Regions from separate parts of the Lactococcus sp. genome, predicted to be linked through region 2. Evidence: riboswitches for the same ligand, from Rfam matches in the RefSeq annotation. Region 2 holds a riboswitch; the other holds the start of a gene.

Region 1 (6,465 bases), on a different contig from region 2:
ATTTATCAGAAAGGTCTGCTAAATCAACCAATTTTAATAATTCAGTGACTTTATCGTTCTTTTCTTTCTTTGTGAGATAACGTTTTTTCCCGTTTTTATCCTCGATTTGACTATGTTGCAAAGCAAAAGCCACATTATTAAAAACAGTTTTCTCACTCAAAAGATTAAAGTGTTGAAAAATCATCCCAATTTTTTGACGAAATTCACGTAATTTTGCACCTGTAAACTTCACGGGATTTTCACTATCAAAAATCTTCTCACCATTAATCACAATTTGACCTTCGGTTGGTTTTTGAAGCAGGTTGATGGTTCTAACCAAAGTTGATTTCCCAGCTCCAGAATAACCAATCACACCATAAATATCCCCTTTTTCAATGTGTAAAGTGGCATTTTTCACTGCTGTGACTAATCGTCCTTTCTGATGAAATTGCACAGAAAGATTATTTAATTCAATAATTGCTGTCATACTTACTTCCTTTATCTTTTTCATTCTCTGTCAGTGCTGACAAAGCTTTTCCTAAACTTTCGTCAGTAAAATTCAGCTTTGTTAATACTGACAGAAAATCTCGTCAAAGACGAGTTTTCTTATTTACAATTTTAAATTCCAAGCGGGGAGTTCTCCTCCATCTGGATATTCATTTTTGATGATATCAGCGATATTTTTTTGTTCATAAGCCTTGACGACTTCTTTATAAACTTTATTATTTTTATCAGACTGATTTGCTGCAATAAAATTAATCCATTGAGCCGAATCTTCATTTAATGGTTCTTGATAAATTGATTCTTTCTCAGAAATTTTTGCCGAAATAGCAAAATTATAATTAATGACTGCTGCAGCAACTGAATCAAGCGCACGTGGTGTTTGACTGGCATCAATTTCTTTGATGATTAAGCCTTTTGGATTCTCTCTGATATCTTTGACCGTTGCTAATACTCCTCTAGAGGTGTCTAGTTTAATGAGTCCCGCATTTTTTAAAACATAAAGTACACGGCTTTCATTTGTGACATCATTTGGAATGGCAATCGTACTTTTATCAGGAATTTCATCGACCTTTTTGTATTTCGTTGAGTATAAATGAATCGGCGTAATAATTGTATCACCAATTGACACAATATTTCCATTATTAGCTTTATTCCATGATTTCAAATAAGCATAATGTTGAAAGGCGTTGAGGTCTACTTCATGGTTAACCAAAGCCTTATTAGGCTCATCTCCATCAGTAAAATTGACAAATTTCAATGTAATCCCAAATTGGTCTTTAGCATTTTTTTGAACTTGTTTCCAAATGACATCTTCTTGTTTACCACCAGGCATCAATCCAATTTTTACAATTTTACTGACAGAAGTTGTTTTACTTTTTCCTTGTCTTAAAGTAAAAGCTAGAATACCTACAATAACAAGAAGGAAAAGCAAACTTCCCAAAAGAATTCTACGATTTCTTGGATTCATAAATAAATCCTTTCATTTATTCAAAGTTTCAAGTCCCAAGCGGGCAATTCTCCACCATCAGGATACTGTTCTTTGATTGCTTTTTCTGTTGCTTTTGAAGCATAGGCTTTGGCAACTTCTTTATAAACTTTATTATTTTTTTCTTTACTTGTCGCAGCAATAAAGTTGATGTATTGAGCAGAAGTTTTATTAAGTGGCTCCATGAAGACTGATTCAGATTTTGGCAAACTAGCGGCTGTCGCATAATTATAATTAACCACCGAAAGAGCAACTGAATCAAGCGCACGTGGTGTTTGACTTGCATCCACTTCTTTGAATTTCAATTGATGAGGATTTTCTGTGATATCTGGTAAGCCCACCAGTTTACTTGAATCACTAGTTGTCAATTTAAGCAAACCTGCACTTTGGAGCACAAACAATGCCCGACTTTCATTTGAAGCATCATTAGGAATAGCAACCGTTGAACCCTCTTTTAAATCTGACAATTTGCTAATTTCTTTTGAATAAATGTGCATCGGTGTGATATAAGTATTGCCTACGGCAACAATATCACTCTTGTGCGCCTTATTCCATGTTTTTACATAATTATAAGACTGAAAAGCGTTGATATCAATATCTCCTGACAGGAGAGCTTCATTTGGTTGATTATAATCAGAAAAATAAACAAATTTCAGCTTCAAATCGTATTTTTCTTTAGCGGTTTTAGCTACTGATTTCCAAACTTCCTGATCTTGTTTGTCGCCACTCATAATTCCAACTTTGACTGTTTTTTCGCCAGCAGATGCTTTCACTCCGCCTTGATGGTTCAAACTAAAGAAGGCAACCAGCGCAACAAGAATAAGAACAGCAACAGCAATGATAATATTTCGATTTTTAGGATTCAAAATTTTCTCCAATTTCTACTGACAAAGCTGTCAGAGAACTTTCATTTACTTCTCAGGAAAACTCATCCATTCATCAGAAAATAGGAAATTTCGTCAGTAACTCTAACTTCCTGTGATGCTGATAAATAATTAAGTGCAAAAGAAATTATTTTAATTTCAAGCCCCAAGCAGGAATGGTGCTCTTATCTGGATATGCTTTTGCGATGGCTTTTTTGGTTGCTTCTGATTCATAAGCTTTGACAACATCTTTATAAACGCTACTATTTTCATCTTTTTTGTTAGCAACAATTATATTAATCCATTGTTGACTATCTTTGTTGACAGGCTCAGTGAAAATTGCATCAGCTTTCTTTAAACCTGCAGTAACGGCATAATTATTATTGATAACTGCGGCGTCAACTGAATCTAAAGCACGCGCAGTTTGTGAAGCATCAAGTTCTTTAATAACCAAATTTTTCGGATTTGAAGTGATATCTTTGACTGTCGCGAGCGTTTGACCAGAAACATCCAATTTAATCAAGCCGGCAGACTTCAAGACATAAAGCGCACGACTTTCATTTGACGCATCATTTGGTACTGCAATAGTTCCGCCCTCTTTGATATCAGACAAAGTCTTAAGACTCTTAGAATAGACACTGATTGGCGAAATTACAGTATCACCAATGGCCACCAAATCACCATTATTTGCTTTATTCCACGCTTTTAAGAAAGCATAATGTTGAAAAGCATTCAAATCAATATCGCCATTTTTCAAGGCTGTATTTGGTTGTGTATAATCTGTGAAATGAGTGAACTTCAAAGTAATTCCATACTTATCTTTGGCTGTTTTAGATACTGTTTGCCAAATACTGTCATCTTCTTTAGTTCCTGTCATTATTCCAATTTTCACTGTTTTATTGACTGTTTTATTTGCTTTAGTTTGATGTCCAAAGCCAATGAAAGCAGCAATAGCAACAATAACAACCACAATTATTCCAATAATAATATTACGATTTCTAGGATTCATAATTTTCTCCAATTTCTACTGACCAAACTGTTTTGAAAACAGTTTAAGTCTTCTGTCAGTAAAATTTATTAGCCTTAAGGCAAGAATTTCTAAAATAGAAACTCCCGAAGTTCTGACCTAACCGTTACTCCGTCAACGAATTTGCTAGTCGAGTTTCAATCCCCAAGCAGCAATTTTTCTCTTATCAGGATAAGCTTTTTCAATTGCTTTCTTCGTTGCTTCAGTTTGGTAAGCTTTGACTACTTCTTTATAAATTTTGTTATTTTCATCTTTTTTATTTGCAACGATGATATTAATCCATTGTTGACTATCTTTGTTTACAGGTTCAGTATAAATAGACTCTTCAACCGTTAATTTTGCTGTTGTTGCAAAATCGTCATTAATTACTGCCGCTGTAATTGAATCAAGCGCACGTGGTGTTTGTGCCGCATCTAACTCTTTTATGACCAAATTTTTTGGATTAGAATTAATATCTTTAACCGTCGCAAGTGTATCACCTGATACAGAAAGGCCAATCAGACCAGCATTTTTCAAAACATAAAGCGCGCGGCTTTCATTTGAAGCATCATTCGGTACAGCAATTGTATCTCCTGATTTAATTTGGCTCAATGAAGTGATTTTTTTAGAATAAAGACGAATAGGTGAAATCGTAGTATTTCCAATCGCCTTCAAATCACCATTATTAGCTTTATTCCAAGCATTCAAGAAAGCATAATGTTGGAAGGCATTCAAATCAATATCGCCATTTTTCAAAGCTGTATTTGGTTGTGTATAATCTGTAAAATGAGTGAATTTTAAAGTAATTCCATATTTATCTTTAGCTGTTTTAGAAACAGTTGACCAAATGGCATCATCTTCTTTTGTTCCTGTCATTATTCCAATATTCACAGTTTTATTTGCCGTTTTACTTCCACCAGATTTATGATTAAAACCGAAAAATGCAGCGATAGCAACAATTACAACAACAATAACGACAAGTAAAATATTTCTGTTTCTTGGATTCATTTCTTCTCCCTTTTTTCTAATTGATTTATTTTTCAAAATCAATTATTCCCCTTTGATAAACTTTTGCATCATATCAGAAAATTAACCGTGCACCTGCCAATTTTCTGACTCTAAACAAATTCGTCAAACAAAAACAATCTGACTAAACAAAAAGAGCCCATTTCATAAAAAGAAACGAGCTATATCGTGGTACCATTCTTGATTTAAGCACTTTGTAGCTCACTGAAAATTTTCAGATAAACTTTACAAAAGCAAACTTTTAAGTTCAATAACGAGAACCATACCGTCAAAAGCTTGGTAAAACCTCACTTTTGCTACGCTTATCAAGCCATTTTCATTGCTTCATTCAGGCCTGCTCTCACCGCTACAAGCTCTCTGTACTGACTTTCACAATTACTTACTCGACCGCTTTTATTTTGTCCGAATTTGTGTATAGATTTATTCTAACAGACTTTCAAATTTTTTGGATTATTGATTTTTTATGTTGCCTTAAAAAATTTTTAAGTTTAATTTATAAAATAGAATCCTAATCTCCCATCAATGCTTTTCAACATAAATTATGCTAAACTTAAAGAGTAAAAATAAATATTTGCACAATGGGTCTATTGACAAGTCTGTCAGTAGCGAGAAATACCATCTGACCTGATCTGGGTAATGCCAGCGTAGGGATGTGTTAAGACAATCGTCTAATTTCTAACCCTCCTTTTGTGCGCATCAAAAAGGAGTTTTTTTATGTCTAATTCTAAGTTCAATGTCCGTTTATTAACGGAAATTGCCTTCATGGCGGCACTCGCCTTCATCATCAGCCTCATTCCAAATACTGTTTATGGTTGGATTATCGTTGAAATCGCCTGTATCCCTATCCTTCTTCTCAGCTTACGACGAGGTTTAACCGCTGGTCTCGTTGGAGGATTAATCTGGGGAATTCTTTCAATGATTACTGGACATGCTTATATCTTAAGCCTATCCCAAGCTTTCCTTGAATATCTGGTTGCCCCTGTTTCACTCGGAATAGCTGGCCTTTTCCGCCAAAAAACAGCCCCTCTAAAACTAGCACCTGTACTTTTGGGAACTTTTGTTGCTGTTCTTCTTAAATACTTTTTCCATTTCATTGCCGGAATTATTTTCTGGAGCCAATATGCTTGGAAAGGTTGGGGTGCTGTTGCTTATTCTCTTGCTGTTAATGGAATCAGCGGTATTTTGACGGCCATTGCTGCCTTTGTTATCTTAATAATTTTTGTCAAAAAATTCCCTAAACTGTTTATCCATAGTAATTACTAATAAACCTGTCAGTAAAATTATTATATCTTGTCAGTCAGAACAAAATCTTCTATAATATAGCTATGTCTAAAAAGCAAAAATTAAAGAAAACACTTGTAGAACAAATTCTTGATAAGGCGAAAATTGAGCATACTGGACTTGCCATCAATGCTTTGGAAAGTGATAGCCTTCCTGACGATATTAATCGTAGTGATATCTATAAAACACTCGCATTGATTGGAGATAAAACAGGACCTGTCATTGGCATTCTTCCACTGACAGAGCATTTATCAGAAAAAAAATTAGCAAAAGTTTCGGGCAACAAAAAAGTAAGTATGATTCCTCAAAAAGACCTACAAAAAACCACGGGTTATATTCACGGGGCAAATAATCCCGTAGGCATTTGGCAAAATAAAAAGTTTCCAATTTATATTGATTCCATTGCTTTGGAACATGACTTTATTGTCTGTTCCGCGGGTGAAGTTGGACGTAGTATAAAAATTGCTCCCCAAAAACTAGCAGATTTTGTCCATGCTCACTTTGTTGAAATCAGAGAATAAAAATACTGACAGAAATTCTGTCAGTATTTTTTTGTATATTTGGAGCAAGAGTTTGCAAAAATTCTTCTTTTTTAGTATATTTTATTTTATACATAAAACAAAGGACTCGGAATGCAAAACACAAAATTATATTCATTAACCCTAATTGCTCTTGGTGCAGCGATTATCGCGGTTCTTTCTCCATTGGCTATCCCAATTGGTATCGTCCCAGTCACCTTACAAACACTAGCTGTTGGACTCGTTGCCACAGTACTCAAAGCACGTGAAACTTTCTTTGCCATTTTACTTTATCTACTTCTC
Region 2 (6,465 bases):
AGAGTGTTTAGATTAACTGAGATTCTGTCAGTAAAAAGAGCAGAAAAATCTTCTGAAAGATTAACAGTCGTTATCACAACTGCTGGTTTTGCTGCTGAATTAATCATTTCTGTCCGCTCAAATGGAGTGTGCGCATCGACTGGAATATAAGCATGTCCAGTCAAATTTGCTGCTAGCATTGCTGCTAAACTAATAAAGTCATTTTTACCAAAAATTAGGATTGGACGATTCACTAATGTCCGCTCCTTGATTTGTTTTGAAATCTCCGATACAGCGACGAATAATTGGCGGTAAGTAAATTTCTGCTCACGCTCGGCAAGCACGATAAGGTCAGGGTTTTTGTTTGCAATTTCAAAAATTTGTTCTAATAATTTCATAATTAACTTCTCCAATAAATCTCTCTAAAATTCGTTGTAAATAAAGTGTGCTCCCCCAGTATGACTGTAGGAATAAAGATAGAGTAGAATTAATATAATTACAAAGTAAAATATTGTTTTAGCCAAAAATAGACGAATTTCTTTTTTCTTGTCCATTGGAACTCCTTTTAATATATAAATTAATAAGAGGTTTTTAGAATACTCAGTTAATCTCATATCATTTATGACTTAGATTATAACATTTATTAAGCGAAAAAAAACTTACATTTCTGTAAGTTTAAATCATGTTTAGAAAAGAAAACGGCAACAATTTATTTTTAGTAATTTTAAGTGTACGTCATCCGTTTTTAGTGATTTTTTGTCTAATCATTTGAGCAACTTTTTTGGGATTTTCTGCTTCTGTCAGTAAAGAAATAACCGCAAGTCCGTCAAGTCCAATTGCTGACAATTCTGTCAGTGAATCTTGCGTGATTCCACCGATTCCTACAATTGGTAATTGATTTTCTAGAAGCATCAGTCTTAAGTCTTTAATGCCAATTGGCTTTGCCGCATCATTTTTACTGTTTGTTGGGTAAATTGGCCCAATTCCTAAATAATCAGCCCCACTGCTTTGTGCCATTTTTAATTCGTCAGCCTTAGTGACAGAAAGGCCCAACCACATTTCCTGCCCAACCTTCTCACGAACTTTACTGACCGGCTCATCTGTTTGTCCAATATGAATTCCATCAGCATTTAATTCACGCGCCAACTCCACATCATCATTGACAATAAAAGAAACGCCTGCTTCTTCGGACACTTTTTGTAATTTTTGAGCAATTGACAGACGCTGCTTCTGCTCTTTATAAATGGTTCCCTTATCTCGAAATTGATAAACAGTGACACCACTTTTTATAATTAAAGCAATCTTTTGCGTTGCTTCATCTAGTGAACATTCTGGAAAATTTTGTGGTCCGGCAATAAAATAAACACTTAAATCTAAAGTTTTCTTAGTCATTAATATTCACCCAATGATTCAATGGCCCATGACCATGCCCCACCATAATCGTTTTAGAAATTGCCTCACTAATAAAAGCTTTCGCATTAGGCATGATTTCTCTCAGACTTTCTCCCATTGCTAAATGAGCAATAATATAGGAAGAAAGTGTATCTCCAGTTCCATGTGTTCTTTCTGTCAGTAATCTTTTAGAGTCATAAGTACTGACAGAACCATCCGTCAGTAATAAATAATCTCTGACAAGTTCTCCTTGACCATGTCCACCCTTAATAAGAACATTTTTTGCTCCTAATTTTTGAATATCATGAAGCGAATTTAAAAGCGAATTTTCGTCAGTAATTTGATAGCCGGTCATGACCTCTGCTTCCTCCAAATTAGGAGTAACTAACTCTGCTAAGGGAAGTAACTCATCTTTTATCAAGTCAATCGCTTCCTTCGTTAAAAGAATAGCCCCACCTTTAGCCACCATTACTGGGTCAACCACCAAATGTTTTGGTTTGTATTTTTTTAATCCTTGAATCACCCCTTCAACTTGAGCAGTATCAAAAAGCGCTCCTGTTTTGGCTGCCGAAATTTCCAAATCAGAAAATACCGAGTCAAATTGAGCTAAAATAAAATCTTTATTTGTCGGTAAAATTTCTTGTACGCCATAAGTATTTTGTGCCGTCAATCCTGTTACAATCGTTGCTGAATAAACTTTTTGATTATGAAAAGTTTTCATGTCCGCATTAATTCCGGCACCACCAGAAGAATCAATTCCAGCAATTGTCACAACCTGTGGAATAGTAATCATTATAATACTCCTTTATTTTATTTCTTGTGTCGCTTGATAAAGTGTGTCCAGAAGACTATTGACAAAATTACCCGGTAAATTTTGCACTTGTTTGGTCGCTATCATTCCAGCTTCCCCGAAAAATTTTGTCGCTTCATAAGCAGCTGTAAACAAATCATCGGAAACAGCTGCAAAGGTGCCAACCACTGCTGTCAGCATGTCCCCACAACCAACATTAATTTTAAAGAGTGGGCTGTCAGTGTCAACATACATCTCTTCATGACCGTTAGAAATAATATCCACTTTACCTGTTTCTATAATCACTGCACCTGTTTTTTTAGCTGCAAGTCGCGCGTGTTCATTATCTATATTTGACTCAAGTGCATCAATTCCTTTATTTAAACTTTTTTTATCAGCAAACCAAGCAATTTCAGCCGAATTTCCGCGAATAATATTAAACTTTACTTCTTGACTCAACCTTTTAACTATGGATGCTCTGAAAGGAACATTGACCGCAACTGGGTCCAAAATTAATGGTTTTGCTTTTTGATTTGCCAAGCGACAAGCTTCTAAAAAGAGAGGATAAGTCGATTCTGATATTGTGCCAATATTGACTACCACAGCATCTGAAATTTCAACTAATGACTCGAGCTCAGCAATTTCTGACGTCATTAAAGGTGAGGCACCAATAAAACTGATAACGTCCGCGACTCTTTGAGGAGTTACAAAATTCGCCAAGTTCAAAATAAGCGGTTGTGTTCTTTGAATCTTACCTAAAATAGACATAAAAAAACTCCTTTATTTACACAAGGAGGGCTCAAGCATGACAAGAAAGTGAGAATTACAATTTTCTCAAAAGAAAATATGATAAAAACTCGGACACATTCTTACGCAGGTCTTAACCTGTTCAAGTTTGATGGTCTTTCTCAACCGATAATTTAAAATTATCAGTACCCATTGTGTATTAGATTTATTTTTGAAACTACAACCAGTTTAGCATATTTATAGCAAAAAAACTGATTTAATAAATTTAAGAAGAAAAAACCCACCGAAACGTTAGGGTTTTTACATTATTTTTTGTCTTCATTCAAATTTTTATCAATACTTTCCTCTTGACGATTTGTTTTCACCCAGTCATTTTTAGAGTTGAAAAACCGAATCGCTGACTGCGGATAGATTTGAGTCAAAATCAATAAGAATTTAGTTAAATTAGCCGTATCTTTCAGGACATCCCAAGCCTTCATTTTTTCATTGTTTTTCCCTCTATTATAAAGCAGAGCCCAAACAAAGTTGACAATGATAATGTAAATAGACATCACAATAAAAAGGATAACAACAATTTTAAGTGATTGAGTAATTCCCGTTAAAATCGCAGAATTGATAATCATAATCATAGTATAAATTACAATGATATACTCAATTCCCATTAACCAAGGTTTAAATAAAGTCATCAGTATCTCAAATTTTTGTTTCCAAACCAGATTTTTCGAACGAATCGTTGGTAAAATATATTTTGATGATTGAATATTACCCTGAGCCCAACGGACTCGTTGCTTGACCAAAGCTTCATTATCATTGATAATTCCCGTTTGTTCAATATAAATATCATCATATTGTGCATTTTTCACTTCAATATCTGAAAGAAAAAGACGTGTTGATAAATCAAAATCCTCCACAAGTGAATCCGTCCACAGGTCTTCATTTAAAGCTTGAAGAGTGCTCAATTTACAAAACTGCCCGTTCCCACCAAAAGCAACTGTATTAGTCAAAGTTCGAAACATTTGAGTGGCATTAATAATCTCGGAAAATTCAAGGTCTTGCGACGAATCCTTTAATAAATTGGCGACACGAACTTTTGATTGAAGACCAGTGAGCTTATCATCATAATTAAAAGCACGATTGACTTTTTCAAAATAATCAGTTTCAAGTTTTGTATCAGCATCAATAATTGCTATCAATACTTCCTCAGGAGCAATTCCTTTCGCTTGAATCTGTTCACTAATTTGATAATAGGCCCAATTAAGCGCGGTTCCTTTTCCTTTTTGCGCATTTGGTTTAATTCTCCTTAAAACATTTAAACGAGAATCATTAATTTCTGATATCTTTTCTAAACTTCGATCATCACTTGCATCATCAATAACTGTGACAACTAAATTTTTATAATTATTTTTCAAAATACTTCTTAAAGTTGTTTGAATGACCAACTCTTCATTCAGACATGGAATCAGGACATAAATGTGAAATTGCTTTTGAATCCCATCAGTTCGTAAGTCCAAAGCATTGACCCTTTGTCTTTTATTGTAAGAATACCATAGAATGATAACTTCTACTGTATAGTATAGGAAAACAAAAACCGAAAAGATAAAGAAAATGTAATTGATTCGGTCAAATATATCAATCACCAAATAACTCTGTTTCCAATAGTGATATCTTACAATATATAAATAAAGAAAAGGAAGACTTGAACCGATATATAACAATATTTTTGTTCGAGGTCTGATAAACTTTTTCAATCCAGTATAGATTGTCAAAAGCATAATGACACCAACTTCAAATACTTGCAATGCAAAATAGCTATTAAAGATTTTTTCATTAAATTGGATAAAATTACTTGGAGCATTGAGTAGAAAGATATAGGCATAAACTCCAAGTGCAACCAAGATCAAAACATAGATTGGTTTTAAAGAGAATATTTTTCTCTTTGATTTCTCCCCTTTATAGCCGATGACCAAAGCAAAAGCTATAATCGGTAGAACAAACTGAGAAACTACTGTTAAACCCTCTATCCAATGAGCTAGAAAAACACTATAGTTAAGTTCAATACTATTAAAGAAACCTTCTTGAGCAAAATTAAAAGTAATATTTATCTGAGTTCCCGAATAGACAACCAGAGCTACCAAATAAATTACCAAGAGAACATAGACGGTAGACTTGATATTTTTTCCTAATTGTTTGACATCAATTCCCGTAAATTTACAAAAACTTAAATACATAATCGGCATAAATGGAACAATCAAATAACGAATATCCATATTACTGACGATACTGAAATCAAAGCCTTGATGTTCAATTAATAATTTAAAGAGAAATTGAAAAATGATAATAGGGAGCGTAACAAACCACAAGGAAGCAATCAGTGTGGCTAGATTATAGATTAATCTTTTTTTGGTTGAAACATAATAAGCCAATCCACAACAAAGCAAAGTGAATAAGGCAATTAAAAAGCGAAAAGGAAAAAGTTGAGGAACAGCAAATTCTCCACCAATTAAATAAGTTAAAGATACGATTAACCGATTTGAGCCATAAATTAAGAAGCCAAAAACACCAATAATACTCAAATTTCTAACGGAATTTGATATCTTTTCACTGTCCGTGATGATGAAAAATGAGCTGAGCATTAATGGAGCCACAAAAAAGAAAATTGTGAAAAATTTTTCTCTTGATGTGAAATTTGAAAGTCGAAAGATAAACTCAAAGTTAAAAAGAAAGATAAAAATGAGACAGACGGATTGAAAGGATTTAAGTGAAATTTTTCTATTTTTCATTTAGGATATTAATAATCTGTAAGGAAGTGGTCCCATCACCATAAGGATTTTTACTTCCTGACATCCTTTCATATTTAGTCTTGTCTGTTAGTAAATCCCGAGTCTCATTTACAATATTTTCTTTTGAAGTCCCTACAAGTTTTAATGTTCCTGCCAACACTCCCTCTGGTCTTTCTGTTGTATCACGTAAAACAAGAACTGGAATTCCTAAGAAAGCAGCTTCTTCTTGAATCCCACCCGAATCCGTGAGAATTAGCTCTGCATGCCGCATCACATTATGAAAATTGATTGTATCCAATGGGTCGATAATTTTGATATTACTATGTTTTAATAATTTTTGTGCCTTTTGACGAATAATCGGATTCATATGTATTGGATAAATAATTTTATGAGTTTCTTTGAACTCATCAGCGATTTCGGAAATTCCATCAAAAATTTCTTCTAAATCATTCAAATTTTCTCGACGATGTGCCGTGACTAAAATCATCTTTTTATCCGCTTGCCAAGTCAAGGCTTCATTTTCATAATTATCTTTCAAAGTGTATTGAAACATATCAATGGCACTATTTCCAACAACAAACACTTGTTCTCTGTTTTTTCCCTCTTTTAAGAGATTGTCTCTTGTCATCTCAGTTGGGGTAAAATGATAATCTGCCAGTAATCCAACAATCTGCCGATTCATTTCTTCTGGAAATGGCGAAAACTTATTATAAGTTCTTAATCCAGCCTCAATATGCGCAAGCTTTATTTGATTAAAATAGGCGACCAAAGCTCCAG

The links. A riboswitch is a leader RNA that binds a small molecule or an ion and turns the genes downstream of it on or off. The one in region 2 is predicted to bind thiamine pyrophosphate.
Region 1: another riboswitch for thiamine pyrophosphate. It lies ahead of thiT (energy-coupled thiamine transporter ThiT); the one in region 2 lies ahead of thiM (hydroxyethylthiazole kinase).

Annotation. Positions count from the first base shown of each region.
Region 1 is NZ_JAVXIY010000001.1:304,516-310,980, reverse strand. Features, by position in the region: gene RSC39_RS01610 (methionine ABC transporter ATP-binding protein) at 1-466, opposite strand, end outside; gene RSC39_RS01605 (MetQ/NlpA family ABC transporter substrate-binding protein) at 590-1,450, opposite strand; gene RSC39_RS01600 (MetQ/NlpA family ABC transporter substrate-binding protein) at 1,471-2,334, opposite strand; gene RSC39_RS01595 (MetQ/NlpA family ABC transporter substrate-binding protein) at 2,480-3,340, opposite strand; gene RSC39_RS01590 (MetQ/NlpA family ABC transporter substrate-binding protein) at 3,485-4,345, opposite strand; TPP riboswitch at 4,932-5,031, shown strand; gene thiT (energy-coupled thiamine transporter ThiT) at 5,078-5,626, shown strand; gene RSC39_RS01580 (aminoacyl-tRNA deacylase) at 5,689-6,165, shown strand; gene RSC39_RS01575 (biotin transporter BioY) at 6,277-6,465, shown strand, end outside.
Region 2 is NZ_JAVXIY010000005.1:56,981-63,445, forward strand. Features, by position in the region: gene dltA (D-alanine--poly(phosphoribitol) ligase subunit DltA) at 1-377, opposite strand, end outside; gene RSC39_RS06125 (teichoic acid D-Ala incorporation-associated protein DltX) at 402-533, opposite strand; gene thiE (thiamine phosphate synthase) at 715-1,371, opposite strand; gene thiD (bifunctional hydroxymethylpyrimidine kinase/phosphomethylpyrimidine kinase) at 1,364-2,164, opposite strand; gene thiM (hydroxyethylthiazole kinase) at 2,177-2,929, opposite strand; TPP riboswitch at 3,011-3,111, opposite strand; gene RSC39_RS06145 (glycosyltransferase) at 3,214-5,688, opposite strand; gene wecB (UDP-N-acetylglucosamine 2-epimerase (non-hydrolyzing)) at 5,678-6,465, opposite strand, start outside.